Regions from separate parts of the Weizmannia sp. FSL K6-0777 genome, predicted to be linked through region 4. Evidence: predicted binding sites of a transcription regulator. Region 4 holds the regulator's gene; each other region holds the start of a gene.
The links. The regulator LexA, encoded in region 4, represses DNA repair genes until DNA is damaged. The targets are predictions, from matches to a motif close to CGAACATATGTTCG.
Positions count from the first base shown of each region.

Region 1: parE (DNA topoisomerase IV subunit B) is a predicted target of LexA. The motif match lies at 6,007-6,020, and genes of this name have one in related genera.
Region 2: addB (helicase-exonuclease AddAB subunit AddB) is a predicted target of LexA. The motif match lies at 4,387-4,400, and genes of this name have one in related genera.
Region 3: ruvA (Holliday junction branch migration protein RuvA) is a predicted target of LexA. The motif match lies at 3,919-3,932, and genes of this name have one in related genera.

Region 1 is NZ_CP151971.1:1,613,003-1,620,688, reverse strand. It holds gene NST70_RS07530 (MFS transporter) at 1-551, opposite strand, end outside; gene NST70_RS07525 (hypothetical protein) at 665-1,528, opposite strand; gene parC (DNA topoisomerase IV subunit A) at 1,538-3,985, opposite strand; gene parE (DNA topoisomerase IV subunit B) at 3,982-5,961, opposite strand; gene NST70_RS07510 (CoA-binding protein) at 6,219-6,632, opposite strand; gene plsY (glycerol-3-phosphate 1-O-acyltransferase PlsY) at 6,811-7,410, shown strand; gene NST70_RS07500 (HesB/YadR/YfhF family protein) at 7,541-7,686, shown strand, end outside.
Region 2 is NZ_CP151971.1:1,004,463-1,012,148, forward strand. It holds gene NST70_RS04510 (AzlC family ABC transporter permease) at 1-430, shown strand, start outside; gene NST70_RS04515 (AzlD domain-containing protein) at 427-729, shown strand; gene NST70_RS04520 (M48 family metallopeptidase) at 811-2,058, shown strand; gene NST70_RS04525 (IDEAL domain-containing protein) at 2,187-2,420, opposite strand; gene NST70_RS04530 (competence protein ComK) at 2,612-3,139, shown strand; gene NST70_RS04535 (TIGR00266 family protein) at 3,267-4,055, shown strand; gene addB (helicase-exonuclease AddAB subunit AddB) at 4,459-7,686, shown strand, end outside.
Region 3 is NZ_CP151971.1:2,091,024-2,098,709, forward strand. It holds gene tgt (tRNA guanosine(34) transglycosylase Tgt) at 1-953, opposite strand, end outside; gene queA (tRNA preQ1(34) S-adenosylmethionine ribosyltransferase-isomerase QueA) at 971-1,999, opposite strand; gene NST70_RS10010 (DUF2905 domain-containing protein) at 2,035-2,241, opposite strand; gene ruvB (Holliday junction branch migration DNA helicase RuvB) at 2,238-3,236, opposite strand; gene ruvA (Holliday junction branch migration protein RuvA) at 3,253-3,855, opposite strand; gene NST70_RS10025 (YebC/PmpR family DNA-binding transcriptional regulator) at 4,256-4,978, opposite strand; gene NST70_RS10030 (aminoglycoside phosphotransferase family protein) at 5,090-6,058, opposite strand; gene safA (SafA/ExsA family spore coat assembly protein) at 6,058-7,290, opposite strand; gene NST70_RS10040 (transcription repressor NadR) at 7,447-7,686, shown strand, end outside.
Region 4 is NZ_CP151971.1:1,764,132-1,771,817, forward strand. It holds gene NST70_RS08240 (recombinase family protein) at 1-610, opposite strand, end outside; gene NST70_RS08245 (LysM peptidoglycan-binding domain-containing protein) at 607-945, opposite strand; gene lexA (transcriptional repressor LexA) at 1,153-1,773, shown strand; gene NST70_RS08255 (helix-turn-helix transcriptional regulator) at 3,042-3,266, shown strand; gene NST70_RS08260 (hypothetical protein) at 3,263-3,973, shown strand; gene NST70_RS08265 (HIRAN domain-containing protein) at 4,207-5,187, shown strand; gene glnA (type I glutamate--ammonia ligase) at 5,789-7,126, opposite strand; gene NST70_RS08275 (MerR family transcriptional regulator) at 7,196-7,585, opposite strand; gene NST70_RS08280 (dynamin family protein) at 7,678-7,686, opposite strand, start outside.

The DNA of each region.
Region 1 (7,686 bases), 150 kb from region 4:
ACATACAGCATCACCGTACTTGCGAGGAGCAGAATACCGGTTACAAAAAACGGCTGGCGCCATCCCGAAGCTGAAATCCAGGCCGTTAGCGGAACGGTTGCGAGCAAAGAACCCACGCTTCCGGCCATGCCGGCATAACCGATCAGCCCGACAAACTCTTTCGCATAAAACCACTGACTTAAAATCAAGACAAGATTAATCCAAATGGTCGCATCCCCCATGCCGGCAAGCACCCTGGATACGAGCAAACAGGCTTCATTCGGCGAAATGCTGTATAAGAACGTGCCGATGCCACTGAATAAAGTGCCTGTGACCAAAAAAACGTTCGGCCCGAACCGGTCGGAAAAAATCCCAATCGGAATTTGCAGCCCCGCATAAGCGAGAAACTGCGCACCTGTCAATAAACCGATGACGGACGCTGTCATATGAAACTCGCTCATCAGTTTATCCGAAATCAAGCCTGGCGCCGTTCGCTGGCTGACAATCACCATGTAGGAAAACAGCACCGCGAAAAAAACAACCCATCTGTACTTGCTTTTTTGTCTGTCCAATCTGCTCTACCCCTGTTTTGTTTGGAATTTATTACTATTATAATCTATTTTTGCGCAAAAACATTTTCAATTTTCGAATCCGCAATAAAAAAACTCCCCCGCCGGGAGTTTTTTTATGCGTTTGTAGGCTGCCATTTGGCACGAACCAGGATCCATTTTCCGTCTTTAAAATACCATGTTGCCTTTACGTTGCCGAGTTTATCTGCATGGTAGGCACCGCTTACTTGCTGATAACCTTCGAGCCCGACGCCTTTTTTGCCCTTTATTTTCACCGGTTTGTAAACCGCCGCCGGATCGATCATCAGTTCAAACGGCTCATTGAGCATTCCGTCCTTTCGGTAAATACCGAGCCGGATATAATCTTTTTTTCGTTTTCTTAAATCAATCAAAAATGTTTCGTTCGTATTTTCAATGTTGAGCCTGGCCGACAATGCATTTTCAAATTTGCCGCTAAGCTTTAACACGGGCGGCATCGGCAAATGTTTTAAAATGCCGCCTTTCAGCGTATCGAGGCGGTACTGGTTTATGCCCCCGCTTCCGCCGCTGTTGCTTGATCCGAGCATGTCCTTTACGCCGTCATGGTTGAGATCGGTGAACTGGATTTCCGGTTCATACCCAGGCTCATACGGCAATTTATATTTCTTTCCTTCCGACGTGGCAATCCGCGCCCAAATTTTTTTCATATACGGGCTGCCGGCTGCAAACGGGATGCCTTCCAATACAATCGCATCCTTTTTTCCGTCGCCGGTTACATCCGCCTCGTACCGGTGAATCACCGTTTTGCCGGCTTTCGTCTTCCCGCCCGCGTCCGCGATCACAACCGTGCCGGCTGCCATAAACCATAATGCGAGCAGTGCAAGCATGTATTCTTTTTTCATCTTCTCACCCCGCATCCGTTTTTCTTTAGGATACGCCGCAAGCATCGAATTATGTAAAACTTGCCTGAAGATGAAAAAAGTGTTTGCCGAAAACGGCAAACACTTTTTTCAATCGTTTTCTTCCGCAGCACCCTCTTCCGGTTCCTGCTTCCATACTTCTGTCACGGTCCCGTTCTCTTCTTCATCAATGGCAAATGAGCCATTTGAATAACGGTCGTGGTCGCGCAAATCGTGGAGCCGAATGTCTTCCTGATGCCCTTTTTCCGTGATGACCGAGACGGTTTCATCGTCGCCTGCAATCACAGCCCCGGCGATCCGGTGCGGATGGGCTTTTAATTCGCGCAGCATGATGACGCCGCGTTTGGCCCGGCTTGTTTTGTCAAATTCGGACACTTTCATTTTCTTGACGGCGCCTCTTTGGGTGGCAATAAAGACTTTATCTTTTTCCGGATCTTCAATGATTTTCCCGCTAACGAGCCTGTCGCCTTCTTTTAGGTTCATGCCTTTTACCCCTGCTGCCCGCTGGCCGACAACGCTGATTTCCGCTTCATCAAACCGGAGCCCGTAACCGAGGCGGGAAGCGAGGAAGACTTCTTTTGAGCCGTCTGTCAGGTGAACATCGACCACTTCATCATCGCCCTTTAAGTTGATTGCAACGAGGGCTTTCGAATAGCGCTGTGCCTGGTATTGCTGCAATTCCGTTTTCTTCGCCATGCCGTTTTTCGTGAAAAACAAAATAAACTGCGGCTGGTTGAAATCTTCAATCGGGAGCACTTTGATGATGCCTTCATCGCGTTCAAGCGTCACAAGATTGGAAACATGCTGCCCGAGATCTTTCCAGCGGATATCCGGCAGTTCATGGACCGGCAAATAGATATAGCTTCCTTTATTTGTGAAAAGTAGCACCGTCTGGACGGTATTGAGCTGCTGTTTAAAGAGCAGGCGGTCGCTGTCTTTAATAGCAAGGTCCCGGCCGTTTGAAGCAGTATATGAACGGAGGCTTGTCCGTTTGATATAACCGTCTTTTGTAATGGTGACCATCACATCTTCATTCGGGATCATCGCTTCCAGATTGATTTTTAATTCCTGTATTTCCGCTTCAATCGTTGTCCTTCTGTTATCCGCGTATTTTTTCCGGATATCTCTCAGTTCTTTTTTGATCACCGTAAACAGTTTTTTCTCGCTGGATAAAATCGCGAGATAGGTCTCAATTTTTTTCTCAAGGTCTGCCGCCTCATTTTCCAGCGTCGTAATGTCCGTATTGGTCAGGCGGTAGAGCTGCAGCGTGACAATCGCTTCAGCCTGGGGTTCGGTAAAAGCAAACTTTGCGATTAAGTTCGCTTTTGCATCTTTTTTATCTTTGGATGCCCGAATCGCTGCAATGACTTCATCCAGGATGGAAAGTGCCTTCATCAGGCCGTCAACAATATGCTTGCGGTCACGCGCTTTTTTGAGATCGAATTCCGTTCTTTTTGTGACCACTTCTTTCTGGTGCTCAATATAAGCATCGAGCAGTTCACGGAGGCCCATCAGCTGCGGCCGACGGTTATGGATGGCCACCATGTTGAAATTGTAGGAAACCTGGAGATCAGTGTTTTTGAATAAATAATTCAGGACGCTATCTGCATCCGCATCTTTTTTCAGTTCGATCACAATCCGGAGCCCGGTCCGGTCGGTTTCATCGCGGACTTCGGATATGCCTTCCACTTTCCGGTCAATCCGGAGCTCGTCGATTTTTTTGACAAGATTGGCTTTATTGACTTCATAAGGAATCTCTGCGATGACAATTTGCTTTCGCCCGCCGCGGATCTCTTCGATCGATGTCCTGCCTCTTACGACCATTTTGCCTTTGCCGGTTTCATACGCTTTTTTAATCCCGTCAATTCCCTGGACAATGCCGCCTGTTGGAAAATCGGGGCCTTTTATGACTGTCATCAGGTCGTCCACCGTGCAATCCGGGTTTTCCATCCGCATGATGGCCCCGTCAATGATTTCCCCGAGGTGGTGCGGCGGAATTTCGGTTGCATATCCGGCCGAGATGCCGGTTGATCCGTTCACGAGCAGGTTGGGAAACCGGGCGGGCAGCACAATCGGCTCATTTGCGGTATCATCGAAATTCGGGATAAATTTAACCGTTTCTTTATCAATATCATGAAGGAGTTCGGATGCAATCGGGGCGAGCCTTGCTTCTGTATACCGCATGGCCGCGGCCGGGTCGCCGTCAATGCTCCCGTTATTGCCGTGCATTTCAATGAGCACGTTTCGCAGCTTCCAGTCCTGGCTCATCCGCACCATCGCTTCATAAACGGAAGAATCCCCGTGCGGATGGTAATTGCCGATGACGTTGCCGACCGTTTTTGCCGATTTCCGGAAATGCTTGTCAACAGTGTTACCCTCTACATGCATCGCATAAAGAATCCGCCGCTGCACCGGCTTCAGGCCGTCCCGCGCATCCGGAAGGGCACGATCCTGAATAATATATTTGCTGTACCGGCCGAAGCGGTCGCCCAGCACCTCTTCCAAAGGCAAATCTTGAAAACGTTCAGCCGTCTTCATCCGTTCATGTCCCCTTCCTCAATCATCAAATTCTCATTGTCTAAAATATTGGTGTCGTCCTCAAGCCCGAATTCCACATGATTTTCAATCCATTGCCGGCGCGGTTCAACCTTATCGCCCATAAGCGTGGTCACCCGCCGTTCAGCCCGGGCCGCATCATCAATACGGACACGGATCAAAGTCCGCGTTTCCGGATTCATCGTCGTTTCCCAAAGCTGGTCGGCGTTCATTTCACCGAGCCCTTTATAACGCTGCAGGATATAGCCGCGCCCGACTTTTTTGATCGTTTCATCCAGTTCTTTTTCGGTCCAAGCATATTCCACGATTTCTTTCCTGCCGGTGCCTTTGCTGACTTTATAAAGCGGTGGCAGCGCGATGTACACTTTTCCCGCTTCAATCAAAGGCCGCATATAGCGGTAAAAGAACGTAAGAAGCAGCACCTGGATGTGGGCACCGTCCGTGTCGGCATCGGTCATAATAATGACTTTGTCGTAATTGACGTCTTCCAAATTGAATTCAGGGCCGACGCCGGCACCAATCGTATAAATAATGGTATTGATTTCTTCATTTTTAAAAATATCCGCAAGCTTTGCTTTTTCCGTATTGATGACTTTTCCGCGCAGCGGCAAAACAGCCTGGAATTTCCGGTCGCGCCCCTGTTTCGCAGAACCGCCCGCGGAATCCCCTTCAACGAGATACAGTTCGTTCCGCTGCGGATTGCGGCTTTGCGCCGGCGTCAGCTTTCCGGACAAAGTCGTTTCCGATTTCTTCCGCTTTTTGCCACTTCTCGCTTCTTCCCGTGCTTTCCTCGCTGCTTCCCTTGCCTGCGACGCCTTGATGGCTTTCCGGATTAAAAGATTGCTCGTATCCGGGTTTTCTTCAAGAAAATAAGAAAGGTGTTCCGAAACAATCGTATCAACTGCAGAGCGGGCTTCACTTGTGCCAAGTTTCCCTTTCGTTTGTCCTTCAAATTGGAGCAGTTCTTCCGGAATGCGGACGGAAATAATGGCGGACAGCCCTTCGCGGATATCCGTCCCTTCTAAGTTTTTATCTTTTTCTTTTAACAGCCCGGTTTTTCTTGCATAATCGTTCACGACGCGCGTCAATGCCGTTTTTGCCCCGGCTTCGTGCGTGCCGCCGTCTTTCGTGCGCACGTTGTTCACGAAAGATAAAATGTTTTCCGAAAAGCCGTCGTTAAACTGAAACGCAAATTCCGCTTCGATTCCGTTTGTTTCCCCCTCGATAAACACAACCGGATGGAGCACTTCTTTTCCTTCGTTCAAGTACTGGACAAAGGCTTCAATGCCGTTTTCGTAGTGGAACAGATCATGCCGCCCGAAACGTTCATCAGTGATTTCAATTTTTAACCCTTTTAAAAGAAAGGCCGATTCGCGCAGCCGTTCGCATAATGTATCGTAGTTAAAAGTGATGGTGCTAAAAATGGACGGGTCGGGTTTAAAATGGATCGTTGTGCCGGTCTTATTGGTTTTCCCGGTTTTCTCGAGCGTTGTTTCCGGTTTGCCGCCGTCACGGAAACGCTGTTCATACACGTAACCGTCGCGATGTATGGTAACAACAAGCCATTCCGACAGGGCATTGACGACGGACGCGCCGACACCGTGCAGGCCGCCGCTCGTTTTATAGCCGCCCTGCCCAAATTTTCCGCCGGCGTGCAAAATCGTCAAGATCACTTCTGTCGTCGGCTTACCGAGCTTGTGCATCCCGACCGGCATGCCGCGCCCGAAGTCCTGGACGCTGATGCTGTTATCTTTGTGAATGTTGACGATGATATGGTTTCCGTACCCGGACAACGCCTCATCCACCGCATTGTCGACGATTTCATAGACAAGATGGTGCAAACCGCGCGCATCGGTCGACCCGATGTACATGCCCGGCCTTTTCCTTACGGCCTCCAGCCCTTCCAGCACCTGGATTGCATCATCATTATATTCCAATATATTTTGTTTCTTCGCCACATCTATTCCCCTTTCAATTGCAAAGCACGTGCACCGGCGTTCATAAGAACAAATATTCGTTCTCATTATAACATCATTTGCCGTTTTTATCATACTCATTTTAACGATAAAACGGAATTTGTAAAAGGGCATGCGGAAATGACGGGAACGGGAGGGGCAAAGCAACGGTTATAAAAACTTCTCCAGTAAACGGCCGTTTTATTGGGAAAATATAAAGAAAGCAAGCGCCCTTTAAGCTGGCGCCTGCTTGAAAAAGCCTATTTTGTCAGGGCATGTTCCACTTTAATGCAGCGGTTCATCACAACGGTATAGCCTTTTTCTTTTAAAAACCGGTATGCTTCCTCGTTTTCGATGCCGAGCTGCGCCCAGAAAACGTCCGCATCGATTTCATCAAACTCCCGTGCCAGCTCCGGCAAATATTCGGGCCGCCTGAAAATATCCACAATGTCCACATGGCCTTCGATATCTTTTAAGCTCGGGACAGCCTTTTCCCCGAGAATTTCCGTTGCTTTCGGATTGACCGGAATAATCTCATAGCCGGCATCCTGCATGGCTTTGGCTACCGTATAAGATGTTTTTTCCGGGTTATTGCTCAAGCCAACCACTGCAATTCGTTTTGCTTTTTGTAAAATTTCCCTGATTTCTTCCCTGCTCGGATTTTCGATTGCCATTTGATCAACACCTCTCCTTTCTTGTACTTTCGCCAGTCTGATCCCAACTTAAACATTCACTTGATCTTTTCCAATTCCTGCTCGGTTAGAAAATCTGCACGGAATCGGCAAAAAATATTCCTCTTTCCTTTAAGAACATGCTACAATAAGCATAGATTTTTTCCAAGGAGTTTTGTACATGAATATTGTCCTGATGATCCTTTTGGCTTACCTGCTCGGCTCAATCCCGACAGGCCTGATCGTTGGTAAGCTTTTTTACGGTATAGACATCCGCGAACACGGCAGCGGAAATCTCGGTGCGACCAATACGTTCCGTGTGCTCGGGTTCAAAGCCGGCAGTGTCGTAACAGTGGTGGATATTCTGAAAGGGACAATCGCCACCTTATTGCCCCACTTTTTTGGCCTGGAGCATACGGTGCACCCGCTTTTAATCGGGATGATCGCTGTTATCGGCCATATGCTTCCGGTATTTGCCAAATTTAAAGGCGGCAAAGCGGTGGCAACTTCCGCCGGCGTTGTTCTTGCCTATCAATGGCCATTGTTTGTCATGGTCATCATCGTTTTTTTGATTACATTAAAATGGAGCAAATACGTTTCGCTTTCTTCTATCATGGCGGCTGTTTTTGGCATCCTGTATACGCTCATTTATATGATTGTAACACATGACTGGCCGCTGTTCGTCATCGTTCTGGCGCTTGCCTCTTTCATTATTTACCGCCATAAAGCCAATATTAAGCGGATTAAAAATAAGACCGAGCCAAAAGTCAAGTGGCTGTAAGGCAGCCATTGTTTCTAAATCTGATGTTTCCTATAACCCGGGGCCGGTAAACGAAGGCAAAAGGTTAGGGAAAAAAACGTGCTTTGGTCTATAATGAAAATGTAAAAGGCAGTTGGAAGGAAGTGGCGGCATGAAAATGCACATTACAGATGAGGCAGTAAACTGGTTTAAAAGGGAACTGGAACTGGACGACGGCGAGTCCGTCCGTTTTTTTGCCAAATACGGCGGCTCCACGCCTGTCCAACACGGGTTTTCACTTGGTGTTCAAAAAGACGT
Region 2 (7,686 bases), 760 kb from region 4:
GGAAGAACCAAGCAAATGGAAACGCGGATTGTTTGCGTTCGGCATTACGGATGAAACTTTCTCGGTGCTCGCCATGCGGAACGGAAAAATACCGCTCGGCTACGGATTTGGCGTCACTTTTATCGCTTACGCCAGCTGGGTCGTGAGCTCCGGGATCGGGTATGTGATCGGAGCCAACCTGCCGCAATTTTTGCAGGCAAGCATGACGGTTGCCTTATATGCGATGTTTATTGGCCTCCTTGTCCCGTCTTTGAAAAAAAGTGTGAAAGTCCTTTTCCTTGCCGCCCTTTCAGCAGCGTTCAACAGCATTTTTATCGGGTACGGCGTCATGGAGGAAGGCTGGTCCATCATCGTCTCCACTTTGTTGTCGGCTGTTTTGGTTGAAATAGCAGAAACATACAAACGGAAAAAGCGGGTGGAAGAAAAATGAGCACCATTATCCTCGTCATTATCGGCATGGGCATCGTGACGTTTTTGCCGCGGATGCTGCCGCTCGTCCTTTTGCAAAACAAAACGCTGCCGCCATTTTTGGAAGGCATTTTAAAAAATGTTCCGTACGCCATTTTAGGCGCCTTGATTTTTCCAAAAGTGTTTTTGATCCAAAAAGATCCGCTGTTCGGGGTAATCGGCGCGGGAACGGCCATCCTCCTCGCGTTCATCGGCGCGAATGTCATCATTGTCGTGCTCGGGGCGATTGCGGTGTTGAGCTTTTATTCTTTTCTGTTTTAAGGCAAAGCCGTATTGGCTGTTCTAAATGCCTTTTTCCTTGGCTACATATATAGAAGAGGACAAGGAAGGAGTGCATGTGGAGTGAAGATGAAGTGGGCGCTGCGGGCGATTGCGGCATACATCCTGTTCGGCCTTTTGATGTACTGGTATTTGTTTTATTACGCCGATGCTGCTCTTCCCGCCCAATATAAAGGGACAGCCGCAGATCCCGCTACTTTTATGAGCGGCCGCCAATTGTTTTTAAGCGAAGCATACGCAAAAATCAGGAATCTGCTTTTTTTCCTATCCGTGCCGTATGAATGGCTGTTTTATTTTTTGGTACTTGTGCTTGGCATTTCCAAAATGTTTGAACAATGGGCAGCGGCAGTTTCACGCATCCGCCTCATTCAAACCGCGGTTTATTTCTTTTGGTTTTCGCTTGCATCCTTTTTGTTTACCTTTCCGTTCGGTTATTTGTCCCATCGTTTTTCAAAAGCGTACGGCATTTCCACCCAAGATTTTGCAGGATGGATGAAAGATGAACTGACCGATTTCTGGGTAAACTTTGCCATCATGTTTGCTGTCGTCGCAGTGTTGTACGCCCTAATGAAAAAATTCGGGCGGAAATGGTGGCTCCCGGCCTGGCTGCTTTCCATTCCTTTTACGGTATTCATGATGTTTATCCAGCCGGTCGTGATTGACCCGCTGTATAACGATTTTTATCCGTTAAAAGATAAGGCGCTGGAGGCGAAAATTCTGGCGCTTGCGGAAAAAGCACATATTCCCGCTGATCATGTGTACGAAGTGAATATGTCGGAAAAAACAAACGCCCTGAATGCTTATGTCACCGGCATCGGTTCCAACTCAAGAATCGTACTCTGGGACACGACCCTCAACCGTATGGATGATAAAGAAATTTTATTCGTGATGGCACACGAGATGGGGCATTATGTAGAAAAACATATCTACTTCGGCATCGCGGGCTATATTTTGATGATGCTCATCGGGCTGTGGCTGATTGCCAGGTGGATGAATGCGGTTGGGCGGTGGAAAAAAAGCGGGCGGTGGATGTCCGGGATTTCCAGCATCAGCTCGCTGCCTTTATTTTTGCTCATTTCCTCGGTTCTCCTCTTTGCGTCAAGCCCGCTTACCAACTGGGCATCGCGCTACCAGGAGATGCGGGCGGATCGTTATGCCATACAGATGACGCATGATAAAAAGTCCGGGGTTGAAACGTTCCAAATTTTAACAAAAGCGGGTCTAAGCGAAGTCAATCCGCCGCTTCTCGTCAAAATATTTCGCTATGACCATCCAACAATGCTGGAGCGGATCCGTATGCTGGAAGAATAAGGGATGCTGAAAGTGCAGCAGGCACGGCCTGTTCCGGGCAAAAATCTTTTGGGCGTGCCCTGCATTTGCCATTTTTATGCAAAAGAAAAGCCGTGCAAACGGGACGGGCCTGTTTGCACGGCCTGTATTTATCCAAATTGCAGGTTGATTTTTTTCAGTTCGTTCGTTAAATACATGAACTGCTCCTTATCGCGAAGATCAAGTACATGGTCAATTTTTCTTAACAACGCTTCTCTTTTTTTGTTCAGCAGGATCTCATTCAGCAACATGTCCGTGTAAATGTGTTCCACAAATTTCTCCATCTGAATCCGGGACTTCGGGCTTTCTTTCGGCACGTCAGAGAAAGATTTTTTGTTTTCCATGTATGATCACCTTTTTCCGCTTTTTTTTATTATACAGAGCATTTCAATAAAAAGCAATGTAAAAATTGAATTTTTCTGAAACGGTAAATAAGGAAAAAAATGCATATTTTTAGAAAAACGACTAGAAATGTAGGAAATTTGTACTATAATAGAAAGTGAATTATGAGAAAAATAGAATGGGGGAATACTTTATGCAACATGGAGAATTGGACATTCATCCAAATACGATTGCGCTGATTCCTTGCCAGGAGGGAGGAGAAAAAGGGACAAAAATACTGGAAGTGGATCGGGAACGATTTGTGCCGGAACTTCCCCTGAGTATCGTGAAAAAAAGCTGTCAATACTTTGGAAGCGATTACGAAGGAAGAAAAAATGCGACAAAAAGCTTGATTCATGTTCGGCACAAGCCGCCGATCCTCGTTGATCCTCATACAGCTACCATAATTTTTCCAACAAAATCGCCCAGCCAGCCGGACTGTATTTGGCTGATCTCCGGGCATATTAAAGACCACACCCCAGAAGGCAAAAAAACTGAAGTGATTTTTTCAAACAATCAATCACTCGTATTGCCAATCAGCTACGGTTCGTTTATTAACCAGTACCATAAAGCAGCTGCTTTGCAGGTTGCTTATGAACTCAATATCCGGCGCTCCCGCATGCAATTCATGAAACAGCAGGGGTACAGAGCGATGGAAGACAGCGGGCTGTATTGGATTTAAGCTTGGCAGGGAGGGGGCCCCTGCCTTTTCGTCCAATAAAACGAACGCCTGCCCGGGAAATAAAAATGAAACATTGCGAACTGCAAGTCCGTATACAGGGGGGAGTGCATTTTGAGGAGGTAGGGAAATGAACAACCACGATATTGATTTTAAACTGGTCGGGGACGACATGCAGTTTGTTGAAGTAGAACTCGACCCGCAGGAGACCGTCATCGCTGAGGCCGGCAGCTTGATGATGATGGAAGACGGCATCCGGATGGAAACGATTTTTGGCGACGGATCGGGCAGCCAAGGCGGCATTATGGGAAAACTGTTCTCCGCAGGAAAACGGCTGATCACCGGTGAAAGTCTTTTTATGACCGCCTTTACGAACGAAGGCCGTGATAAAAAGCACGTAGCGTTTGCAGCGCCTTATCCGGGCAAAATTGTACCGATGGATTTAAGTGAACAAGGGGGAAAAATCATTTGCCAGAAAGATGCATTTTTGGCAGCGGCAAAAGGGGTTTCAGTTGGTGTTGAATTTCAGCGGAAACTTGGAACAGGGTTTTTCGGCGGGGAAGGATTTATTATGCAGAAGCTTGAGGGAGACGGCCTTGCCTTTATTCATGCAGGCGGCACGATCCAGAAACGCGAGCTCGCACCCGGCGAAACATTAAAGGTGGATACAGGCTGCCTTGTCGCCATGTCACGGACGATCGATTATGACATTGAATTTGTCAAAGGGATCAAAACAGCCCTGTTTGGGGGAGAGGGCCTGTTCTTTGCCACTTTACGCGGGCCGGGATCGGTCTGGGTGCAGTCGCTGCCGTTCAGCCGCCTGGCCAGCCGCGTATTTGCTGCAATGCCGGCAGCCGGTGGTTCGAAGGATGAAGGCAGCATGGCAAAAGGCTTGTTTAATTTGTTTAACGGGGATTAAGAGGTGTAAAAGCACTGCATTTTGCGGGACGTTTCCCGGAACAGGCAGTGCTTTTTTTTGCATGTGAAAAAATGATACGACCGGCCGGAAGCAGGGAGAGCGCTCCAATGGCGGTTGCGTGGCCCGTCCGGATGGGGAGGGCATCCGGATTGGTGGGAAGGACTTTTCCGGGGGCGGGAAAAGGCAGCCTTCGGATCAAATGGGAAGGACTTTTCTGTGGGCAGGAAAAGGCAATCTTTGACTCTGAAGCGGGCATCCCCCGGCAGAAAAAACAGGAAGCATATTTTTTGGCAAAAAGCTTGATTCATAGAAAAATATCCGTTACAATAAAAGAACAAATGTTCCTTGTCCGGCATGTTTCCGGATATGGAGCCACTGAGCTCATCAAAAGGAAGTGAACCAATTGTCCCTTCGATTTATTACCGGGCGCCCCGGGACAGGAAAGACAGCTTTCATCCACCGTGAAATCAGGCAGAAACTGCTTGGCGATCCGGGCGGGGCACCGCTCATTTACCTTGTTCCGGAGCAAATGACTTTTTTATCGGAAACACGGCTTGCGCATGACCCTGAACTGGGCGGGATGATCCGCGCCCAGGTGTACAGTTTTACGCGCCTTGCCTGGAAAATATTGCAGGAAGTCGGCGGGATCAGCCGTACCCATGTATCGAGCAGCGGGTTAAATATGCTCATTCGGAAAATTTTGGAAGACCAAAAAGAAGAACTGTCGGTTTTCACGCGGGCGGCGGATAAGACCGGCTTTATTGACAATGTCGAACGCATTCTGACTGAATTCAAACGATTTTGCGTTTCACCTGCACAGCTTCAGGAAAAACGTGCGTCAATCGAGGAAGCGGACGGGGAAAGAGTGCTTTCCGACAAGCTGCACGATTTGGAATGCGTATATCAGGCATATGAACAAAAGCTGGAAGGCAAATACATTGATTCGGAAGATTACTTAAGGCTGCTTGCTTCTGCCATTGAAAAATCCCGCTATCTGGACGATGCGGAAATTTATATAGACGGCTTCCATACTTTTAACCCGCAGGAATACTTGGTGATCGGGGAACTCCTGAAAAAATGTCGCCGCGTGACGGTTGCGCTCACAACGGACCGGGCTTTCCGCGGGATGCAGCCGGATGATTTATACTTGTTCCGGATGCCGGGAGAAGCCTATGCCCATATTTATGAACTGGCGCGCGCCTTTCAAATTGAAACGGAAGAAGACGTGGCGCTGTATGAACCGGTCCGTTTCCGGCATGAAAGTTTGCGCTTTTTGCAGTCCCGGTTTGAAGAACTCCCGTTTCCTTCTTTTCCGGGGGAAAGCAGCATCGAAATCTGGCAGGCGAACAACCGGCGGGCAGAAATCGAAGGCGTTGCCCGTTCCATCCGTGAAGCGGTTATGGAAGGCAGCTGCCGCTATCGTGACATTGCTCTCCTTGTTCGCAACGGGGAGGCCTATCAGGATTTAATCGAAACGGTTTTTTACGATTATGATGTGCCGTATTTTATCGACAGAAAACGGCCGATGCTGAACCATCCGCTCATTGAACTGATCCGTTCGACTTTGGAAATCATCCGCGGCAACTGGCGTTATGAACCGGTTTTCCGTGCCATCAAAACAGAATTGCTGTTTCCGCCTGGAGATACCCGTATGCTGCGTGAAAAAATGGACCGGCTTGAAAACTATTGTCTGGCTTACGGCATCCAGGGGGAACGGTGGACGAGTAGAAAAAGATGGGAATACCGGCGGATCCGCGGCCTCGAACTAGAAAACCTGCCACAAACGGATGAGGAAAGAAAAATCGAACAGGAACTGAATGAACTCAGGCTTCTCGTCACGGCGCCGATTTTGCGCCTGTCGCGGCGTTTGAAGCGCGCCCGCACTGGAAAAGCGCTTTGTGAAGCGTTGTATCTTTATCTCGAAGAATTGGAGATTCCGGAAAAACTGGAAGCGCTCCGGCTTGAAAAGGAAGAAGCGGGGGATCTTGTCGCTGCCAGGGAACACGACCAGGCATGGGATGAAGTCATGGGCGTTTTGGATCAGTATGTTGAAATCCTTGGCGATGAACCTGCTGATGTTGGGAAATTCTCTGCCATTATGGAAACCGGGCTTGAGTCATTAAAATTTTCGATCGTTCCTCCGGCTTTGGACCAGGTGCTCGTGGCGAATCTGGAGCAGTCCCGGCTGTCTGATGTCAAACTGGCGTTTATCATTGGGGTCAATGACGGGGTCATGCCGGCGAAAATTTCCGAAGATGGCGTTTTAAATGATGAAGAGCGTGAATATTTAAGACTTACCGGGCTTGAAATTATGCCCGGCAGCAAAAGGCGCCTGCTCGACGAAGAATTTATCTTTTACCGGGCATTGACGACACCTTCTGAAAAACTGGTACTATCTTTTCCGCTTGCCGATGAAGAAGGGAAAGCATTGCTGCCGTCCCCGTTCATCAACCGGATAGAGGACATGTTCCCGGCACGCGGCGGCGGATTATGGGTGAATGACCCGGCGGAACTGGAAGAGAAGCAGCAAGCTGCATACATCTCCCATCCGGCGGCTGACATTGCTTTTGTCACTTCGCAGCTGCAGTTGAAAAAAAGAGGGTATCCGATGGCCGACTTCTGGTGGGATACGTATAACTTTTATATGGAGCACCCGGAATGGAAAAATCGGGCGGCCCATGCTTTTTCCAGTTTGTTTTACCAAAACAAAGCCCGGAAGCTCTCCGAAAAAACGAGCCGGGAACTGTACGGCGACCATATCCTTGCCAGCGTATCGAGAATGGAGCAGTTTTTCACCTGCCCGTTTTCCCATTTTTCGACATACGGGCTGAGGCTGCGGGAGCGGGATGTGTTCCGCCTTGATGCGCCGAATATCGGGGATCTTTTTCATGGTGCATTGAAATGGATTTCCGACACCCTGCAGCGCGAAGGCATTCCGTGGTCAGAGATCACAAAACAGCAAAGCATGGAGCTCGCAAAAGCGGCTGTGGACGATCTTGCCCCGAAATTGCAGCATCAAATCCTGCTCAGTTCAAAACGCTACCAATATATTAAAAGGAAACTGGAACAGGTTGTCGGAAGGGCTTCATATATTTTAAGCGTCCATGCGAAACGGAGCGGCTTTGAACCGGTCGCGATGGAACTCGCTTTCGGGCCGAAAAAAGAGCTCCCACCGCTTTCGTTTACATTGAAAAACGGGGCGAAAATGGAGCTGCAGGGCCGGATTGACCGCGTCGACAAGGCGGAAAGTGAAAACGGTGTGTACGTCAGGATCATCGATTACAAATCAAGTGCGCACAAGCTCGATTTGACAAATGTGTATTACGGCCTTGATTTGCAAATGCTCACCTATCTGGATCTCATTATGACGTATTCGAAACAGCTGACAGGGGAAGAAACGATTCCGGCAGGCGTTTTGTATTTCCATCTTCATGACCCGCTGATTTCGGCGGAAAAAATGTTGTCGGCTGAAGAAATTGAAGAAGAAATTTTAAAAGACTTCCGGATGCGAGGACTATTGCTGGACAGCCCGGAAGTGATCACATTGATGGACCGGTCGCTTGAATCCGGCAACAGTGCGATTGTGTCGGCAGGTTTGAAAAAGGACGGCCAATTAACGGCCCGGTCCGAA
Region 3 (7,686 bases), 330 kb from region 4:
TAAGCGCGTGAGTAGTGCCGGCATGTATAACAGTCGCAATGCTCATCAAGCGGGCGGAAATCGCGGGCGTACTGTGCGTTTTTGACAACAAGACGGCCGGTTGATGTCATCACCGTGCCGTTCCTTGCAATCCGGGTTGGCAGCACGCAGTCGAACATGTCAATGCCGCGGATGGCGCCGTCAATCAAAGAATCGGGCGAACCGACCCCCATTAAATAACGCGGCTTGTCCGACGGAAGCAGCGGTGTTGTAAATGCGAGCATCCGGTTCATCACGTCCTTCGGCTCGCCGACGGACAGGCCGCCGATCGCATAGCCCGGGAAGCCGAGCGACACAAGGGCATTTGCGCTTTCAAGCCGCAAATCTTCATACGCGCCACCCTGTACGATCCCGAACAAGCCCTGCACACCGGGGCGCGCATGCGCACGGAGACAGCGTTCCGCCCAGCGCGCTGTCCTTTCCACCGACTGTTTCATATATTCATAAGAAGCAGGGTACGGCGGGCACTCATCGAATGCCATCATGATATCGGAACCGAGCGCATTCTGGATTTCCATTGATTTTTCCGGAGACAAAAACAGCTTGTCCCCGTTTAAATGGTTCCGGAAATGGACGCCTTCTTCCGTAATGTCCCGGATCTTGCTCAAGCTGAAGACCTGGAACCCGCCTGAATCGGTCAGGATCGCCTGGTCCCAGTTCATAAATTTGTGCAGCCCGCCTGCCTCTTTAACAATATCATGCCCGGGGCGCAGCCACAAATGATATGTATTGCTCAAAATGGTGCCGGCCCCCATTGTTTTCAATTCTTCCGGCGACATCGTCTTCACCGTGGCGAGCGTTCCGACCGGCATGAACATCGGGGTATCATAGGTGCCATGCGGCGTATGGAGTTTTCCGAGGCGGGCGCCTGTATGTTTTTCCGTTTTGATCAGTTCATAAGTAATGGCAGCCAAGTGATGCGCTCCTTCCACTATTTAATCAGCATCGCATCCCCGAAACTGAAGAAACGGTATTTTTCTTTTACCGCCGTCTCGTAGGCATGCAAAATATTTTCCCTCCCTGCCAATGCGCTTACCATCATAATAAGCGTCGACTTCGGCAGGTGGAAATTGGTGATCAGGGCATCAATTGCTTTATATTGATAACCCGGATAAATAAAAATATCCGTCCATCCGCTTGAGGCGGCAATTTTTCCACCATGGGCGCTTGCCACCGTTTCAAGTGTGCGGGTGGAGGTGGTGCCGACAGAGACCACACGGCCGCCGTTTTCTTTTACTTCCATAATCGTGCGGGCCGCTTCTTCTGATACCTGGTAAAATTCCGCATGCATATCATGGTTTTCAATATTTTCCTCATTGACGGGACGGAAGGTGCCAAGGCCGACATGGAGCGTAATATAGACTATTTTCACGCCCATTGCTTCAATTTTTTTCAATAACGCTTCCGTGAAATGGAGCCCGGCCGTCGGCGCAGCGGCAGAACCCGGTTCTTTTGCATACACGGTCTGGTAGCGGTCCTGGTCCTCGAGCTGTTCTTTAATATAGGGCGGCAGCGGCATTTTTCCGAGTTCATTCAGCACTTCGTAAAAAATCCCTTCGTACCGGAATTTCATTACCCGGCCGCCATGGTCCAGCTCCTCCGCACAAACGGCGGAAAGCTTTCCGTCGCCAAACCGGACAACCGTCCCTGTTTTCACACGTTTTGCCGGTTTGACAAGGGTTTCCCACCGGTCTCCTTCGAGCTGTTTTAAAAGCAGCACCTCAATTTTTGCGCCTGTTTCGTCTTTTATGCCGATCAGCCTTGCCGGCAATACTTTTGTATTGTTCAGGACAAGGCAGTCCCCCGGGCGCAGGTATTGCGTAATGTTTTTAAATACGCTGTGTTCAATTTCCCCTGTTTTTTTATCCAGCACCATCAGCCGGCTGTCCGAACGGTTTTTTAAAGGCGCTTGGGCAATCAGCTCTTCCGGCAGGTTATAATCAAATAAATCGAGTTTCATTGTTGCTTCCCCTTCGTTTTGAATTCCATTTGCGGCTACTTGAACCGTCCAATGATATATAATAACACACTTAAGATCACGCTTAAAAGGATCGATGTTGCGATTGGAAAATAAAAGGTTGTGTTCCCTTTTTTAATGAGGATATCGCCGGGCAGCCGGCCGATTTTCGTAAACTGCAACAACAGGCCGAGAGCAAAAAGAATCACGGCGATGGTCATCAGCACTTTTCCAAATCCGCTCATTCCGGCACCTCCATATGAAAATGCGCATAGCAAAGCGGGGTCGCTACCCTGCCGCGCGGCGTTCGCTGCAAAAAGCCAATTTGCAGCAAATACGGCTCATATACATCTTCAATCGTTTCCCTTTCTTCCCCGATGCTGGCCGCAATCGTGTCGAGCCCGACAGGACCGCCCCGGAAGCGCTCTATGATCGCTTTTAACAGTTTATGATCAATATGGTCAAGCCCGCGTTTGTCAACTTGCAAAAGTTCAAGGGCATAATTGGCGATCTCAAGGGTTACCTTTCCGTCTCCTTTGACCTGGGCAAAGTCGCGCACCCTTCTTAACAACCGGTTCGCAATCCGCGGCGTGCCCCGCGAACGCCTTGCAATTTCCGCCGCCCCCTCAGGCTCAATCGCCGTCTCAAGGATGCCGGCTGTCCGCAGCACAATTTCCGCCAGTTGCGCTTCGTTATAATATTCGAGCCGGCTGATCACCCCGAACCGGTCGCGCAGCGGTGCTGAAACCGAACCAGCCCTTGTCGTCGCCCCGATCAAAGTAAACGGGGGCAAATCAAGGCGGATGGAGCGGGCACCCGATCCTTTGCCGATTACGATATCAAGGCAAAAGTCTTCCATTGCCGGGTACAGCACTTCTTCAATCGCTTTCGGCAGGCGGTGGATTTCGTCAATAAACAGCACTTCCCCCGGTTCAAGCGCGGTTAACACGCTGGCAAGATCGCCCGGCCGCTCGATGGCAGGCCCTGAAGTCGTCCGGATGTTCGCGCCCATTTCGTTTGCGATCACGGCGGCAAGCGTCGTTTTGCCAAGCCCCGGCGGACCGTAAAGTAGCACATGATCGAGTGTTTCGCGCCGTCCTTTTGCCGCTTCAATAAACACGGCTAAATTATGCTTCACTTCATCCTGGCCGATATATTGCGCAAGGGTTTGCGGCCTGAGGCTCATTTCAAAGGAAACTTCCTGTTCGTTTGCCTCGCCGGAAACTACGCGGTCTTCCATTCTCTCCCCTCCTCCATTATTTTACCATTGCTTTTAAAGCGAGTTTAATATATTCATCCGCAGAAAGCACTTCTTCCGGAAGTTCAGGCACCACTTTCGCGATTTCTTTTTCCGAGTAGCCGAGCGCCGCCAAAGCGAGCATCGCTTCTTCGAGGTTTTGGTTGGTGGATGCAGGCACCGCTTTTTCCCCGCCTGCCTCGTCCGGCATCTCCGGCACGAGGCCTTGCAGCTTTCCTTTCAGATCAAGAATCATCTGCCTTGCCGTTTTTTTGCCGACACCGGGGAATTTGACAAGGAAAGATTCATTTTCATTCTCAATGGCGTCAACAACCTGCTGCGGCTGCCCGTACGCAAGAATGGCAAGCGCCCCTTTTGGCCCGATGCCGGAAACATTGAGCAGCTTTTGAAACAGCGCCCGTTCTTCCGCCGTTTCAAAACCGTAAAGCGCGATCAGATCTTCGCGCACATGCTGGTATGTAAAAATTTTTCGTTCTTGTCCGATGCTTTTTGAAAAAATATACGGGTTCGGCGCCAGCAGCCGGTAGCCGATCCCCCCGTTTTCCACGACAATGTAATCCGGGCTCACGGAATCAATGATGCCTTTAATATATTCGTACAACCTTCCCACACGCTCCTCAAAAACTTGCTATCCCATATTGTACCACAGAATGCAACCGTTTTGGGAACGAATGTCCGGTCTTTCCCTTTTTTTCCGGCCGGATGGTTCCTAAAGATGAGGCGCTTTTCCTGTTTCCATGGCGGAAGGAAACCGGCATCCGGAGACAGATGAGTGTCCGTCCGGCATACCGGGCCGCCGCTGCCTCCGGATGGGCTTCCCCGGATTTTCAGCTGGAACAATCGCCCGGGTTTAAATGGCACGATTAGCCGCAGTGCATCGGTTTAAAACAGCACGGGCCACACTCCACAGTGTAGCCGGTTTGATACAGGCCTAACCGGCTTTGCCGCAAAAAAGCACTTTCTGCACCCGGCCGGGCCGGGTGCAGAAAGTGCCTGGGACATTATAATTCGGCGTTATGGTAAATTTCCTGGACATCGTCATCGTCTTCCAGCCTGTCCAGCAATCGCTCCATCTTTTCTTTTTGCGCTTCATCCAAAGCAATTGTGTTTTGCGGCACCATGGTGATTTCTGCCCGGGCAAATGTAAAGCCTTTTTCCTCCAGATTCTTCTTCACATCCATGAATTGCTCCGTGTCTGTATAAATTTCAAACACTTCATCGCTCGTTTCCATTTCCTCGGCGCCTGCTTCAATCACGGCAAGCAGCATTCCGTCTTCATCTATCTCGAGCCCTTCTCGCTCGATGACAAGATACCCTTTCCGGTCAAACAGGAAAGACACGCATCCGTTTTCGCCGAGATTTCCGCCGTTGCGCGAAAAATCAACACGGACATTCGAAGCGGTCCGGTTTTTATTATCGGTTAAAGCCGTGACCATGACGGCAACGCCGCCCGGCCCGTACCCTTCATATGTTATTTCCTCGTAATGTTCGGCGTTTTGGCTGCCGTTTGCTTTCTCGATGGCGCGTTTAATATTGTCATTCGGCATATTGGCGGCCTTTGCCTTTTCAATGACCAGGCGGAGGCTTGAATTTGCTTCCGGGTCAGGCCCGTTTTTCGCCGCTACATAAATTTCCTTTGCCAGTTTTTGAAAGATTTTTCCGCGCTTTGCATCCTGCGCATTTTTTCTGCCCTGAATATTTTTCCATTTGGAATGGCCGGACATGGCCATCACTCCTTTCTGACAGCGCTGATACAGTCCCCTATTACTATACCATACTCGCCCGAAAGGAGGATGAAAATCGTTATGCCGGCGGGGAGCGCCCCTGGTTTTCCGTTATGCTTGCAAACGCCTTTTTACTTCTTTTTGAAACCGGGCGCGTTCCCCGAACTGCCCAATTGAAAGCAGGGAAAGATGCGGCCAGTACTGCTCTTTTTCTTTTTTGCCGCTTCCAGCAAAACGGTTCCACTCCCTTAAAACATCCGTCGGGTAAAGAAGCGCCTCCAGAAAAGTTTCCCGGTCCGGCGCGCCATCCAGCATTCCCCAGTTTTCAAGGGCGGCAAGCGACCATGAAGCAGCGGGCAAAACCCGGTTGCAAAACTGGAGATCATCAGTCCAGGCCGGGGCAAGGCGGGCAAGGTCAAAATCAATCAAATACAGTTTCCCGTTTTTCGCACGCAAAAAATTATGGTGGGCAACATCGCCGTGCGTGATGCAGTACGGCGGGCGGTGAAGCCAATGCTGTTTTTTTTCGAGCCGGTTTAACGCCTCGCCTGCCCATCTTTCGTACGCGGTGAAATACGTTTCCGGCAAATATCGGACAATCTGTTCTTTGTTTTCCAGAAATGCACGGTACCGCGCCTGCCATTTTCTCAGCTGAAAAAAGCGTGGAAATTCCATTTTTACGGCTTGCGGAAAATGTGCGGTCTTTTCGTGATACTGTTTTAACAGGCGGAAAGCGGCGCGGATGTCTTTTTCCGTCCCGAAGGTGAAACCGGCCGGGTCTTCTTCAATGTATGCCATAAAGCCAAAAGTTTTGCCTTGAAAGGGGCTGCCGCTTTCATCTTCCAGAAAACGGCAAGTTTGAGTGAAACCGCTTTTCTGCAGTTCCGATGTAAGCAGCATTTGCCGTTTAAGGCGCGCATCGGAACCATATTGCTTCATAATCACTTTTTTTGTCTTTGTCCCGACAAGCCACACCCGGTCGCGCAACCTGCGCCAGTGAACAATGGGTTCCTGCAGCCTGTTTTCCGCATAAAGAAGGAGACGTTTGGTTTCGTCTCCCTCTTGTCTTCCGCCGCCCATTATTTTTCTTCTTCGCCGGAAGGATCCCGGGTTTCCTGCGGCTGGTCCGTTTTTTCGCCCCGGTCATAGCCGAACGGGGCCTGCATCCCGTACGGTTCCTGCACGCCGTATGGCGGTTGTGGCATCCCGTATGGCGGTTGCGGCATGCCGCCAAATGGTTCCTGCATGCCGTACGGTTGCTTTTGGCACCCGCATGGCTGCGGCTGGTGCGGCGGATACGGGGCGTACTGCGGCATGGTTTGCGGCGGCATGTACTGCGGCATATAAGCGGGGCTTTCTGAAGCAGCGCCGTATAAAGGAGCCTGCTGCGCTCCCCATTGCGGCACGGCGGCAGGATGTTGCGCAGAAACCCCTGCCTGCATACCGGGGCCATACGGGTAAGGAGAAGATGAAGAAGATTCTTCTTCCCATTCGTAACCCGGCATCACTTGCTGCCCCTCCTGCCATGCCGGCTGCTGCTGCGGCATAAACCCTGCCGGCGCGGCCATCGCCGGTATTTGCGTGAACCCTGTTGGCGCGGTCATCACCGGCATTTGCGGATAGGCCATTGGGTACGGCATCGGATATGGGACTTGCGGATATGGCATGCTGTAAGGAGGCGGGAAAAATCCGGCGTGCATGTCCCCTCCCCCGCAGCCGCAATCGTATACCGGCATCACGGGCGGACACGGATTATACGGTACATACATTTCCGGGCACTCTTCCTTTACCGGCATGGTGTAGTGCACGCTTTCCGACGATTCGCTTTCATGGTGCTTCGGCGGCGGTGCAGCTGTATGGGTTTCGATTTCAGCCATATTGGTCACATAGTAATTATGGATGTCAATTTCAGGAATGACCGGTTGCGGCATCACCGGCTTATAAATCGTTTCTTTTTTTTCAACCACTTTTTCTTTCACCTGTGTTTCTTTCGGTGCTGGCGCTTTTGGCACCTCTTTTGGTACCGGCATTTCTTTTGCGACGGGCATCTTGGCCTCGGGCATTTGCTCGTACGGATGGGTCACGAGCGGCATTTCTTTTGCACCCGCGTGGCCCGTATAACCTGCATGGCCTGTATGTGTCTCTTTTTTTACCATGCCGCCCGTTGTCGGAACTTTAATTTTCATGCCGGGCATAATCATTTCCGGATTGGATAATTGCGCATTCAATTTTTTCAATTCGTCAAAATCGGCGCCGTATTTTTTGGCGATTTTCCAGAGCGTATCGCCTTTTTGCACGATATGGATTTTCACACATTTCCCCTCCTCAAGGCTTAAGTCCATACATTCTATGTGGTGCCGGGCAAAATGCGATTGATTTTACATAAAAACTTATGAACGTCCCGCGTCCTTTATGCCCTTTAAAGGGTTGATTCTTTCATCCCGGCGCCTTCGTATGATAAAATCCGAATGAGGCCGAATGAATGGGGGGAAACGCTGTTGGCAGAGAAGAAAAAAATTCTTGGGGATGAAAGGCGGCATTTGATCCTCGAATGGCTGCAGAATAGCCGGGAGCCGATTACGGGCGGGGAACTGGCAAAAAGGACAAATGTAAGCCGGCAGATTATAGTAAATGATATTACGCTCCTGAAAGCGAAAAACGAACCGATCCTGGCAACGAGCCAGGGATATTTGTACATACACCCCGCC
Region 4 (7,686 bases):
GGTGGACGGTTGCTTTTGAAACTTGGTAGCCGAAACCGCGCATTGTCGCAGCAATTTCCTGAAAAGTCAAGCCGTTATCCCGCAGGCGGATAATTTCTTCAACAGGCACTTCCTTTCGCTCCCTGCCGTCCGGATTCCGCTTCCCTTTTAAATTTTTTTCCGGGCGGTAGCCGTTTTTGACTGCACGCTCCATTCCCCTTTTAATTTTTAAGTTATGCAGCTTTCGCTGATACTCTTCAACCATGCTGACAATTTTCAGTACCATTGAATCGGATTCCGAAAGCTCCAATTCTCCGTTTTGCGCATAACAATATACTTTAACCCCTCTTTTATATAAAAAATGAAGCAATGCAATTTTTGCGTTTCCTCTTCCGATCCGTGTTTCATCCTGCACCAGTACGGCGTCAATCTTTTCATTTTCAATCGTATCAAGAAGATCAAGGATGCCGGGCCTGTCCAGGTCATAGCCGCTTGCCCGGTCACAGATCACCCCGGACACTTGAAAACCGTGGGAATCCGAAAGCTTCACCAGCTCTTCCCGCTGCCTCGCCAAGGAAGTTTCCTGGCTTTCTTTTTCCGTGCTTACTCTGCAATATAAAACAACTTTCATTTTTTCGTCTCCCGTTGTGATTTCATCGCAAGTTCCCTTTTATCATCGCTGAATTCATTTTTTTCTACCGGAATGACAATTTTTTCGCCGGCTTTGATCATGTTGCCGTCAATATCATTATGACGCTCAACCCAGCTGATAAATGCTTCCCTCGACATTTTGCCCTTTTCCGCATACTGTCCGGCGATGTTCCAAAGCGTCTCGCCCTCTGTGACGCTGATTTTGATATAGTGTGGGGATGGATCCCGCAGACTTCCAATCATGAAAAATCCGAAAACAAGCGTAAGCCCTGCTAAAATCATAACATAGTTATACTTTTTCCATAATCGTGACATCTCCATCTTCCTCCCGCGAATATTCGTTCGTCCAATCACCAGTTCTATTATAAAACGAACGCCTGTTTTTCGTCAACATTTTTTTCGAACTTACGTTTGTTTTATCTGCTGCAATGTGATATAATAATAGCAAATAATGGCATTCCTCCCGTAAGCGTCCCCATACGCAGCGCGGGTGCCAAACAAAACTGTGACGAGGTGAATAGAATGGCAAAACTATCAAAACGGCAACAGGCGATACTTGATTTCATCAAGCATGAAGTAAAAACAAAAGGTTATCCCCCTTCCGTGCGGGAAATTGGCCAGGCAGTCGGGCTTGCTTCCAGCTCAACTGTTCATGGCCATCTCGCAAGGCTTGAAAGCAAGGGGCTGATCAGGCGCGACCCTACAAAGCCGAGAGCGATTGAAATTTTGGACCATGATGAAGAAATACCAGCCCAAAATGTTGTCAATGTGCCTATTGTCGGAAAAGTAACAGCAGGCATACCGATTACAGCTGTAGAAAATATTGAAGAGTATTTTCCGCTTCCAGAACATCTTGTCCCGTCTGACGAGTCCGTCTACATGCTGGAAATTGAAGGGGACAGCATGGTGGATGCCGGGATTTTAAACGGCGATTATGTGATTGTCCGCTCCCAGCAGACGGCAAACAACGGGGATATCGTGGTCGCTATGACAGATGAAAATGAAGCGACAGTAAAAAGATTTTTCAAGGAAAAAGACTACTTCCGATTGCAGCCTGAAAACCAGACAATGGAACCGATCATATTGAAAAACGTCACCATTCTCGGCGTTGTCATCGGGCTGTACAGGCAAATGGTGCACTGATCAAAAAGAAGCAGTTTCGGCTGCTTCTTTTTTAATAGAGTATATGCGCGTTTGATAGCAAACATACCTGTGGCACGGATTTCTGGGCATTCAATCTATTTTCGGAGGAAAAATCGGGGAAATTAATGGGCATTGGGCGTTCGCCGCAAAAATGCCCGATAAACAAAAACCCCTCAAAGCCTTACGCTTCAAGGGGTTTCTTTCTTAATACATTTCAATATACTGGTCGCGTTCCCATTGGTGGACTTGTGTGCGGAACATATAAAATAGAAGAAAATCAATTCAAAACAATTCAATATGGTAGCCACTTCTTCGCTATTGCTCCCAAAATTAATGACTTTCCCTCAGTTCTTAAACCTGGCGAATGCGGGCCCGCCTGTGAGATCGATGAGCGAAAACTCCACATCATCCGGTTTTTGTAAAATTAGGCTTGTGATGAGGGATTTCATGATGACAGATTTTCCAAAACCCGTTGTTCTGGCTAAAATAAGGTGTTTCCGCATGTCGAAGTCGTGGTACAATTTTCGGCATGATTTTGACCAATAAGCACGGACCAGGTTCCCGGTTTTAAACAGTCCGTTGACCATAGAATTTTGAGTGACAACGGCTGCTTATACACCCGGATTTTTAGCAAACCGTCATAATACATTCCGATTTCCTTTTTGGCGGTCATTTTTTTCGCAAATATACTTTTGAGCTGTTTAATCACTGCCCGGTCTAATTTAAGGTTTTTCAGATCTTTGATCTACAGTTTCATCCGACGACTCACCAGACCAGCTTCCAAGCTCTTTGTTTGACAACATAGTCCTCGAAACTTCTGCCAATGGTATCCGACACCGGTATTCCGTGCCCCATTCGTAATCCCGTTTTTTGACTAGCTGTGTAGTGTACGTTTGTTTGCCATCTTTGACGTTTACCCCGATCAGCGAAAAAATCTCCTTTATTTAATCCGAGTCATCATTTGACAAACCATTTTTTGCCAAGTATGCTTTTGTCGCGATCCCGCCCACTCCTCCCTTCATCTGCAACACTCCTTTGTAAATTACGGAGTAATTTGTTGCTAAAATCAAGAAGTTCCAAAACGACCCACAAAGCATCGCTACGCGTGGATCTGGAATATTCCCGAACTACCTTCTCCAGCGGCATTTGATAAAGCAACGATCGGGAAGGTGGAAATATATCTTGTCCATACAAAATAACTTATGATTTTCTGAAAGAAATTTGTAAAGGTAAATAATAAACTTGTATCGAATTACATACAATGGGTGATGAGATTGAAGGATGATAATGTTATAGTTTTATTGGGAGCATGGATTAAGCAGTCAGGAATCGATCGCAAAGATATTTGTAATAAATTTGGGATTTCCGCAAATACCTTATCTAATTGGTGCACGGGAAAAACATATCCATCTGTTCCGCAGCTCCTAAAACTTTGCGAGCTCTTAAACGTAAAATTTGAGGACATATATAGGAAAAAGGAGGAAAACAAATGAGTGCATTTCTGGGGCTAATTGGAACCGCCGGCATAATAGTCAGTATCGTTTTAATGATTTTGGGGCGGGTTACTAAAAAGAAAAAACACGGATTGACAGTATTTTTAATATCTCTTGTGTTTTTTATCGCGGGGCTTGCTATCCCAAGCAACAATACGGGGGAAAAAGCCACCGATAAGAAAACTGTAAAAAACGTTTCGACCGCTCCAAAAGAAAATGCCGAGAAAAAGGAGGCCTCAAAGCAAATCAAGGATAAGGTAGCAACTGCCACAACTGCTGAAGAACCAACTCCAAAAAAGGAAGCTAACAAGACTAATGAAAATATTGGCGAAAGTACAGTAGCAGCACTGGAAAGTAACGACTTTATGAAATTTGTTAACGAATATAAAAAATTGGGTGGCAATAAAACAGCGGTATGGGATAAACAAATATATGGTAAAAAGGTAACTTGGACTGGAACAGTCGAACATGCAGGAACCAGTGAAGTATTTGTTTATGGAAATGACGATTATAACGGAGAAACTTGGGGCGAATTAGGGGACAAGAAAAAATTATTTTATTGTTTTGTTGCGAAATATAAAGATCCGTCCCAATTCAAAAATATAAAGCAAGGAGAAAAAATTACAGTACGTGGAAATTTAACGTCTCGAGGGGATTACGATTTAAATTATAATTGGAAAATTTACAATGCAGTTTTGGTGAAATAATTTATAGCCCCCTGCAAACGTGAGGCGTTTGGTGAGCTGATGAAAAGCCGGATCTGGGAACACATTGACACTGCAGGATATAGGAAAAAGTACACAGCAAAAGAATTGGATATATCGCCGACACAGTTATCAAACTGAATAAGTTGACGGTCATACTCTACAGTGGAAAAGGCTTTTAAATTGGCAAAGCCGCTTAGATGTAAGGTTGACGATTTACTAGGAGGATGATGAAAATGAGCTTTGACACAATCGCGTCACTGCAAAGGATGCAGCAGATGCAACAGGCGGAGGCTGCAGCCGGTAAACGCCTGGTGTTAAGAAGGTTGAACTCCGGCGTTGATATTGGACTGACGATTGCCGCGTTTTTATTAATACTGCCCACATTTACTTTGTCACTTTGGCTTCTGCTGATTTACCTCACAATTAAAGAAGCATGCACCAAAACATGCTTGGTGAAAAACGTTGCAACTGGGGAAAAGTTTAGAGTTATGAAATCGGAATTTAAACAATATAAAAGAATGGTGAAAAGCAAAGAAAAAGAAGTGAGGAGTATCATCCCGGCAGCTGCAGCGATTGAAGAGCCACCAGCCTCGCCTGCAGAGGAAGAAAAAACAGAAGTTGAACCGCCAGTTGTTAAGAGGCTGACACCCGAACCGCTACCGGATCCAGTAATTCAAGAACAGCCAGAAATAGTTCAAAAACCCGAGCCCAAACCTCAGCCGCCTAAAAAGAAAAGCATCACCTTTAATGTTTCCGGGGTGACATTTGAAAATGATAAAGGTAAGGAAATTCAACCTCTTTTGCGTCGGATTGCCCGCGAGATTGCAAAAGAGCAAGATGTTGAGTCGTACGGTGGATGGACAAATAAAGACATCTTGGAATTTATGGCTGAAGCTTCGGAATTTGAAGATGTGATGTTTGGGGACTATGTATCATTTGAAAAAGAGCCAGACAATGAATTTGACCAAAATGCCATAAAGGTAATGGCCAATTTGAACGAAAAGCAATTTCATATCGGATATGTACCGAAAGAATATAATGTCCAGGTCTGTAAATTACTGGATAATGATTTGATTGACAAAGTAACGGCCAGTTTTGTGGGCGGAAAAACAAAGAAAGTTGACTATGATTTTGAGAAGGATAAAGACGTTGTTGTAATTAACGAGCTCACTTTGGGAGTAGAAATTACATTGACTTTGAAAGAAGAAGAGTAGCCCCCGCAAACGCGAGGGCTTTTTTGCTTTTTATTATAGCACATAAGGAACACAGGTTCTATAATTAAATTATACAATATTTTGTCGGGAGGAAAAGGCGAAGTGAATAATTTGAATCTCAATTTTTACGACTATAAACGAAAAAATTCCAAGCAGACGTCTGGGAATATCGAATAACTTATTTGGACCAATAACGAAAAAGCAACGTGAAAAATCAAAGAAGGGTTTCAACTCAAAAGAAGAAGTAAAGGCTGCCGCTGTTGAAATTGTACATGTTACCATGCACAACACTTTTGAAAAAGCTGTGACAACCAAACTTATTTTTGACAAACCAACCAAAGGGGTGAGCATAAAAAGGGAAAAAGAAGGAGGCTCTTATGTTCATTGAATCTGACAAAGTATTACATCTGATGTATACAGCCATATCTCGGAAAAAATCGAACGTGAGAAAATCGAAAAGTTTGATGACTATTACAGCCGGATCAAAAACTGAAATTTTTTTGGTCAAATTTTGGTCAACTAATTATTCACCACCCAAAAAAAGCAATTTGACCAAAATACAGAAACCCCTCAAAGCCTTACGCTTCAAGGGGTTTCTTGCTTAATACATTTCGATATACTGGTCGCGTTCCCATTGGTGGACTTGTGTGCGGAACATATCCCATTCAATTTCTTTTGCTTCGAGGAAATGTTCGAGAATGTGATCGCCAAGGGCGTCTACCATTACATCATCCGATTTTAAGTTTTCCAGCGCCTGCAGCAGTGTGCCCGGGAGGTCGACAATGCCGGCTTCTTCTCTTTCTTCTTTCGTCATGACATAGATGTTGCGGTCGACCGGTTCCGGCGCCTGCAATTTGTTCGCGATGCCGTCAAGCCCTGCTTTTAACAGGACGGCGAGCGCGAGATACGGATTGGCAGACGGGTCAACGCTGCGCACCTCAACGCGCGTGCTTAAACCGCGGGAAGCCGGAATCCGCATGAGCGGGCTGCGGTTGCGAGCGGACCAGGCAACATAACAAGGCGCTTCATAACCCGGCACAAGCCGTTTATAGGAGTTCACCGTCGGATTCGTGACAGCCGTAAAGTTCGAAGCATGCTTCATAATGCCGGCAATGAACTGGTATGCCGTATCGCTCAGCTGCAGTTCTGCATCGTTCGGGTCATAGAATGCATTTTCTTTTCCTTTAAAAAGCGAAAGATTGGTGTGCATCCCGGAACCGTTCACGCCAAACAACGGTTTCGGCATAAACGTCGCATGCAGGCCATGTTTGCGTGCAATCGTCTTGACCACCAGTTTAAAGGTCTGGATATTGTCGCATGCCCTGACTGCATCCGCATATTTAAAATCAATTTCGTGCTGGCCGGGTGCAACTTCATGGTGGGACGCTTCAATTTCAAAGCCCATTTCCTCGAGTTCCAATACGATGTCGCGCCGGCAGTTTTCGCCAAGGTCCGTCGGCGCCAGGTCAAAATAGCCGCCGTTGTCGTTCAGCTCCAGTGTCGGTTCATTTTTTTCATTCAGCTTGAAGAGGAAGAATTCCGGTTCAGGCCCAAGATTAAAACTCGTGAAGCCAAGTTCTTCCATTTCTTTCAATACCCGTTTCAAATTATTCCGCGGATCACCTTCAAACGGGGTGCCGTCCGGATTATAAATATCGCAAATCAGACGGGCGACTTTCCCTTTCTCAGCGGTCCACGGGAAAATGACCCATGTATCATAGTCCGGATACAGATACATATCCGATTCTTCAATCCGGACAAACCCTTCAATCGAAGAGCCGTCGAACATGATTTTATTGTCGAGCGCTTTTTCAAGCTGGCTGAGCGGGATTTCCACGTTTTTAATCGTCCCCAAAATATCCGTGAACTGCAAGCGGATGAATTTCACATTTTGTTCTTCGGCATTTTTCAAAATATCTTCACGTGTAAACTTAGGCATGAACAGTATTCCTCCCTTTAGGCAATAAAAAGTATATATCTAAGCTATAAAACTAGCTTTTCAACAATGTTAATGGAAAAACCGGGGCGCATCGGACAACCGCTGGCTCGGTCTTTGAAAACGGCCGGCCTGCAGCAGTTCCTGGCGAAGCCGTTTGCGGATTTCTTCATCCGTTACATGATTTTTGACGAGTACCGGCCCGGTTCCGCGGCGGTCGTTCATCAATAAGATTTTTTTGATGCCTGCAATATTGATCCCCTGATCCAGCAAATCTTTAATATCAAGAAGCCGGTCGACATCATTTAAAGAATAAAGGCGGCGATTGCCTTCCGTTCTTGCCGGTGTAATCAGCTCGTGTTCTTCATAATAGCGGATCTGCCGGGCCGATAAATCTGTTAGCTTCATAACGGTTCCGATCGGCAAAAGCGGCATCGAACGGCGGATTTCTTTTCGACCCATGTTATACGCTCCTTTTCTTTATATTTTTACTATATTCCATGTGAGTTTTTTTGTCAACAAAATGTTATATTTTCTCACATCATTTTTTATCCTCAGGAAGG